3 regions of the Pseudomonas triclosanedens genome follow, and region 2 is predicted to be linked to each of the others. Evidence: predicted binding sites of a transcription regulator. Region 2 holds the regulator's gene; each other region holds the start of a gene.
The links. The regulator sigma-54, encoded in region 2, starts transcription at its own class of promoters, with help from an activator protein. The targets are predictions, from matches to a motif close to ANTGGCATNNANNTTGCTNT.
Positions count from the first base shown of each region.

Region 1 (2,234 bases), 930 kb from region 2:
GTCGAGCAGGCCGTCGAACAGCACCAGCACCAGTTCATAGGGCGACGAGGCGGCCGCCTTGGCCTCCAGGTCGACCATCCGGTAGCTGTCGTAGCTCTCGTTCATTGCGTAGCCGGTCATCCGAACATCCCGCTGGTCTGACTCATCGACTGCATCGTCTGCATCATCGAGGTGTACTGCTTGAGGTAGCGCGCGTAATAGCTGTCGTACTGCTTCTGCAGCGTGTCGTAGTCATCGTTCACGCGGCGCAGGCTGTTGTTCAGCGTGTCCTTGCGGGACTTCATCACGCCATTGGTGGCGTTGGTGTACAGCGCCAGGTTCTTGTCCACGCTGTCGAGCAGGTTGCCCTTGCCGACGAAGAGCTTGTCCAGGCCCTCCGGGTCGGCGGCGATGGCTTTCTCGAAGCGCGTCGAGTCGAGCGTCAGCTTGCCGTTACGGTCGGCGCTGATGCCGAAGTTGATCAGGTTGGCGCCACCGAAGGAGGTGCGCAGCAACTGGTTCAGGCTGTTCTCGATGGCGCGCACGCTGGAGTCGCCGGCCAGGGCGCCACGGGCGTTGCCGTTCTGGTCGCCGCTGGCGGTGAGCGTATCGATCTGGCTGGCCAGGGCGTTGAACGCATCGATGAAGGTCTGCACCTTCTTGGTGGTCGAGCTCTTGTCCTGATCGATGGTCATGGAGATCGGCAGCTCGCCCGCCTTCTGCGCCTGGGTGAAGGTGACGCTGACGCCATCGATGATGTTGTCGTAGGTGTTGCTGTCGTTGGTCAGCAACATGCCGTTCTCGCCACCCAGACGAACGCGGGCGTCCTGCCCCTTGGACAATTCCTGCGGGTTGGCCAGTGCGTTCTCGAAGGCGTTGTTGGCGGTGGAGGTGCCGCTGAGAGTGATGCCGATGGCATTCGCCGCGCCGCTCTTTTCCGCGCCGAGAACCAGGGACACCTGGCCATTGCTGCGCACCAGTGTGGCTTTCACGCCGGTGTTGTCGGCGGCCTTGTTGATCGCCGCGGCCAGCTCTTCCATCGAGTTGCTGCCGTCGCCGTCGCTATCGATCTTGCTCAGGTCGATGTCGAAGGATTTGCCATTCTGGGTCAGGGTCAGGGTGCCCTGGGTATCGATATCGCCGGCCTGCAGGCCGGAGAAGGACATCTGGTGAGAAGTGGCCAGTTGTTCGACGAAGAAATCGTACTTGCCGGCCACGGCAGTGCTGCCCACCTTGGCGCTCAGGTAGCCGTCCTTGCTCATCGTGGCGCTGTTGACCAGCATGCTCGCGTCGGTGCCGTTGAGGCCCTTCACAGCGCTGGAGAAGGTCTTGAGCGCGGACTCGAGCGCGGTCACGGCAGAGAGCTGCGACTGGTACGAAGCCTTGTTGCGGTCAGCCTTGTTCAGCCCGTTCTGGACCTCGTAGGTCGCCAACTGCTGGGCCATCTGTTTGACGTAGTCGGAATCTATGGTGGTCATCTGAAAACACCCCTTTGCTGCCCGAAGAGCAATATCGATGCCAATGGCCGGAGCCCCGTGCCACGGGGCTTTGCGGGAAATCCATGCAGAAGCCGGGCTTCCGCCCGGACGACCGTCGCGCGCACCGGGAAACGCTGTTTCCGCATGGCGCGCGCAGTCTTCGCTGCAAGGAAAAGGCGACCGCGGGGGCGCGTTGATTAAGCCCAGCCCGCGCAGGGGAAAATCGGCGGACAGAAAAAAGGCGGAGCACCTTGAGGTGCTCCGCCTTTTCAGTCACCGCCAGCGATCAGGCGAGTTTCAGCAGGCTCATGCCCAGCACCAGCATCGCCAGGCCAACCCAGCCACGCCAGACCAGGCGCTGGCCGAACAGCGCCCAGCCCATCGCCACGGTGGCGAGGATGCCGAAGCCGCCCCAGATGGCATACGCCACCGACAGCTCGATGCCGCGCACCGCCTGGGCCAGCGCGGTGAACGCGCCGAGCACGCAGAGGATCGAAGCGACGCCGATCAGGCGCTTGCGGAAGCCATCGGAGTACTTCAGCAGCAGGTTGGCGATCACTTCCAGAACGATGGCCAGGCCCAGCCAGGCCATCGGAATCAGGTCATGGTTCAGCATGTGGCGACCTCCATGTTGCCCTCGCGCTTGCCGCTGCGGGTGCCGGATTTCACCAGCAGGATGCCGGCGATCATCACGGCCAGGCCCAGAGCCTTGTCCAGGCTCAGATGCTCGCCGAGGAAGAAGGCGCTGACCAGGGTGATCAGCACGATGCCGATGCC
Region 1 covers NZ_CP113432.1:235,535-237,768, reverse strand. The annotation lists gene fliS (flagellar export chaperone FliS) at 1-120, opposite strand, end outside; gene fliD (flagellar filament capping protein FliD) at 117-1,457, opposite strand; gene mdtI (multidrug/spermidine efflux SMR transporter subunit MdtI) at 1,744-2,073, opposite strand; gene OU419_RS01095 (SMR family transporter) at 2,067-2,234, opposite strand, start outside.
Region 1: fliD (flagellar filament capping protein FliD) is a predicted target of sigma-54. The motif match lies at 1,483-1,502, and genes of this name have one in related genera.

Region 2 (2,234 bases):
ATCACCGACCACAACGTCCGTGAGACCCTGGACATCTGCGAAACGGCATACATCGTCAACGACGGTCAACTGATCGCCGAAGGCAGCGCCGAGAGCATCCTCGCCAACGACCTGGTGAAGGAAGTGTACCTGGGGCACGAGTTCCGCCTTTGACCCCAAGGCCGTCGCCAGGCGGCGTTCCCCGCTTTTCACACGACCCGGGACCTCACCCGGTGTCGCGCTTCGTGCCGCGCCCGGCCAGGCGGAATGCGGGGTTGTAACGAAAGGTCGACAGCCCCTAGGCAAAGCGCCCAAACTCAGGCATATAATTTGCTTCCTCGCGGCACCCCGGTGTCCGTAGTCGTGGATATGGCGCGCTTCGCGCCAGCGAACAAGGTGCCTAGTTCCAGCCATGAAACCATCGCTCGTCCTCAAGATGGGCCAGCAGCTGACGATGACTCCGCAGCTGCAACAGGCCATCCGACTGCTCCAGCTCTCGACACTGGACCTCCAACAGGAAATCCAGGAAGCCCTGGAGTCCAACCCGATGCTGGAGCGCCAGGAAGAAGGCGACGACTACGACAACAGTGATCCCCTGGCCGACGGTGACGACAGCCCCCCTTCCAGCGCCAGCGGCAATTCTCAGGACAGCTACCAGGAAAGCACCGCCCCCAACGCCGACAGCCTCGACGAGGACCAGTGGGCCGAACGCATTCCCAACGAACTGCCTGTCGACACTGCCTGGGAAGACATATATCAGACCAGTGCCAGCAGCCTGCCCAGCAACGATGATGACGAGTGGGATTTCACCTCCCGCACCTCCGCCGGCGAAAGCCTGCAAAGCCATCTGCTCTGGCAACTGAACCTGGCTCCGATGTCCGACACCGATCGCCTGATCGCCCTGAGCATCATCGACGGCATCAACGACGACGGCTATCTCGAAGAATCCCTCGACGACATCATCTCCTCCCTCGACCCGGAACTGGGCGTGGAGATGGACGAAGTGGAAGTCGTCCTGCGCCGCGTGCAGCAACTCGAACCCGCCGGCGTCGGCGCTCGCAACCTGCGCGAATGCCTGCTTCTGCAGCTTCGCCAGATGCCGGCCAATACCTACCTGCTGGCCGAAGCGCTGAAACTGGTCTCCGACCACCTCGACCTGCTGGGCAGCCGCGACTACAGCCAACTGATGCGCCGTATGAAGCTCAAGGAAGATGAGCTGCGCGAAACCATCGAACTGATCCAGTCGCTGCACCCGCGCCCCGGCTCGCAGATCGAGTCCGGCGAAGCCGAATACGTGGTGCCCGACGTCATCGTTCGCAAGCATAACGAACGCTGGCTGGTGGAACTGAACCAGGAAGCGGTGCCGCGCCTGCGGGTCAACTCGCAGTACGCCGGCCTGGTGCGCCGCGCCGACTCCAGCGCGGACAACACCTTCATGCGCAACCAGTTGCAGGAAGCGCGCTGGTTCATCAAGAGCCTGCAGAGCCGCAACGAAACGCTGATGAAGGTGGCAACTCAAATCGTCGAGCATCAGCGTGGCTTCCTCGAGTACGGAGAAGAGGCCATGAAGCCGCTGGTCCTGCACGATATCGCCGAAGCCGTGGGCATGCACGAGTCGACCATCTCGCGCGTCACTACGCAGAAATTCATGCACACGCCGCGTGGCATCTTCGAGCTGAAGTACTTCTTCTCCAGCCACGTCAGCACCTCCGAAGGTGGCGAGTGCTCCTCCACCGCGATCCGCGCGATCATCAAGAAACTGGTCGCGGCTGAAAGTCCGAAAAAGCCATTGAGTGACAGCAAGATCGCTGGTTTACTGGAGGCACAGGGCATTCAAGTGGCACGTCGCACCGTCGCCAAGTACCGGGAGTCCTTAGGGATTGCTCCCTCCAGCGAACGCAAGCGACTGGTATGACGTTGACCCACGCCAAGGTGTTCCGGCGGCAGGCCCCATAACCTGCCACTTACACACGGGCAATAAGGAGAAAGCGGTATGCAAGTCAACATCAGTGGACATCAACTGGATGTGACCGACGCCCTGCGCGACTACGTCGTCGAAAAACTCGGCAGACTGGAGCGCCACTTCGACAAGATAACCAATGTTCAGGTCATCATGGAGGTCGAGAAACTGAAGCAGAAAATCGAAGCCACCCTCCACATCGCCGGCGGCGAAGTGGTGGCCTGTGCTGAACATGAAGACATGTACGCGGCCATCGACCTGCTCACCGACAAGCTCGACCGCCAACTGATCAAGC
Region 2 covers NZ_CP113432.1:1,166,808-1,169,041, reverse strand. The annotation lists gene lptB (LPS export ABC transporter ATP-binding protein) at 1-153, shown strand, start outside; gene OU419_RS05505 (RNA polymerase factor sigma-54) at 392-1,894, shown strand; gene hpf (ribosome hibernation-promoting factor, HPF/YfiA family) at 1,973-2,234, shown strand, end outside.

Region 3 (2,234 bases), 1.7 Mb from region 2:
GGTCATCTGGGTGGAGCGCTCCAGGGCGCGGTCCAGCACGGCCATGTCGAACTTGGATTCTTCGTGATCGACGCGGTAAGGCTTGGCCTGGGTAGTCGGGTTCACCGAGATCACGCCGCAGTACTCGGGCATGTGCTTGGCGAACTCGGCGGTGCCGATCTTCGTCGCGGTGTCGATGATGTCCTGCTTGTGGCTGACGATCAGCGGGCGCAGGACCAGGGTGTCGGTCACCCGGTCGATCACCGAGAGATTCGGCAGGGTCTGGCTGGAAACCTGGGAAATCGCCTCGCCGGTCACCAGCGCGTTGAGCTCCAGGCGCTCGGCCACGCGGCTGGCGGCGCGCAGCATCATGCGCTTGAGCGTCACGCCCATGTAGCTGTCGTCGACCTTGGTGAGAATCTCGCCGACCACTTCCTCGAACGGCACGCTGACGAACAGCACACGCTGGGAACGACCGAACTTCTCCCACAGGTAGTGGGCCACTTCCATCACGCCCAACTCATGGGCGCGGCCACCGAGGTTGAAGAAGACGAAGTGGCTGATCATGCCGCGGCGCATCATCTGGTAGGCCGCCACGGTGGAGTCGAAACCACCGGACATCAGCACCAGCACCTGCTCCAGAGCCCCCAGAGGATAGCCGCCCAGGCCCGGATGCTGGGCGTGGATCACGTAGAGGCGGTCATGGCGGATTTCGATGCGCACTTCCACTTCCGGGTTCTTCAGCGACACACCGGCCGCGCCGCAGTGCTGGCGCAGGCCACCGCCGACGTAGCGCTCGACGTCGATGGAGGTAAAGGGATGCTTGCCGGCGCGCTTGCAGCGCATGGAGAAGACCTTGCCCGGCAGCTTGTCGCCGAAGTGGGTCTTGCACTTCTCCAGGATGTCGTCGAAGTCCCCCAGCGGGTACTCGTGCACCTCCAGGAAGTGGCCGATGCCCGGCGTACAGGTCAGGCGCTCGATCATTTCGCGCAGGACCTTGGGATCGGCAACCCGGGTCTCGACCTCGAGGTTGTCCCACTCGCCTTCGACCAGCAGTTCGGGATCGAGGTCGCGGAGCACCGTGCGAATATTCTTCGCCAGCTGGCGGATGAAGCGCTTGCGCACCGGCCTGCTCTTGATGGTGATTTCCTGGAAGACCTTGACGATGAGTTTCATGCGAACCGGGCGAAAGCCATTGGAGAGAAAAAAAGGGGCAAGATTATATCTGAAATTGCTCAAGACTTGAGCAGATTTCGGCGAGATTCTTTCGAGTGCACCAAAGTGGACGAGTGCACCATGACCAAGCACCGAAACGGTGCACAATTGCCGTGCAATTCCCTGTCATGCGCGCCGAAGGCCCTGATTTACGGGCTTCTGCACGTTTGCGGGCACTGGCACGCAACTTGCTCCCTTGTGAGGCAGGTTGCCCTGGCTGAGTATTCACGCCCGGCATCATCCGTTACTGGGGTACGAACCCTCAGACTCAAACCCTCCTGGAGGACAGCATGGCGTACAAGTCGCAACAACTGATCAAAGACCACGATGTGAAGTGGGTTGACCTGCGCTTCACCGACACCAAAGGCAAGCAGCAGCACGTCACCATGCCGGCCCGCGACGCCCTGGACGATGACTTCTTCGAAGCTGGCAAGATGTTCGACGGTTCCTCCATCGCCGGCTGGAAAGGCATCGAAGCCTCCGACATGATCCTGCTCCCGGACGACAGCACCGCCGTGCTCGATCCGTTCACCGAAGAGCCGACCCTGATCCTGGTCTGCGACATCATCGAGCCGAGCACCATGCAAGGCTACGAGCGCGACCCGCGCAACATCGCCAAGCGCGCCGAGGAATACCTGAAGTCCACCGGTATCGGCGACACCGTATTCGTTGGCCCGGAGCCGGAGTTCTTCATCTTCGACGAAGTGAAGTTCAAGTCCGACATCTCCGGCTCGATGTTCAAGATCTTCTCCGAGCAGGCTTCCTGGAACACCGACGCCGACATCGAGACCGGCAACAAAGGTCACCGTCCGGGCGTTAAAGGCGGCTACTTCCCGGTACCGCCGGTCGACCACGACCACGAAATCCGTACCGCCATGTGTAATGCCCTGGAAGAAATGGGCCTGACCGTGGAAGTTCACCACCACGAAGTGGCCACCGCCGGCCAGAACGAGATCGGTGTGAAGTTCAACACCCTCGTTGCCAAGGCTGACGAAGTGCAGACCCTGAAGTACTGCATCCACAACGTGGCCGACGCCTAC
Region 3 covers NZ_CP113432.1:5,714,016-5,716,249, forward strand. The annotation lists gene thiI (tRNA uracil 4-sulfurtransferase ThiI) at 1-1,155, opposite strand, end outside; gene glnA (glutamate--ammonia ligase) at 1,485-2,234, shown strand, end outside.
Region 3: glnA (glutamate--ammonia ligase) is a predicted target of sigma-54. The motif match lies at 1,370-1,389, and genes of this name have one in related genera.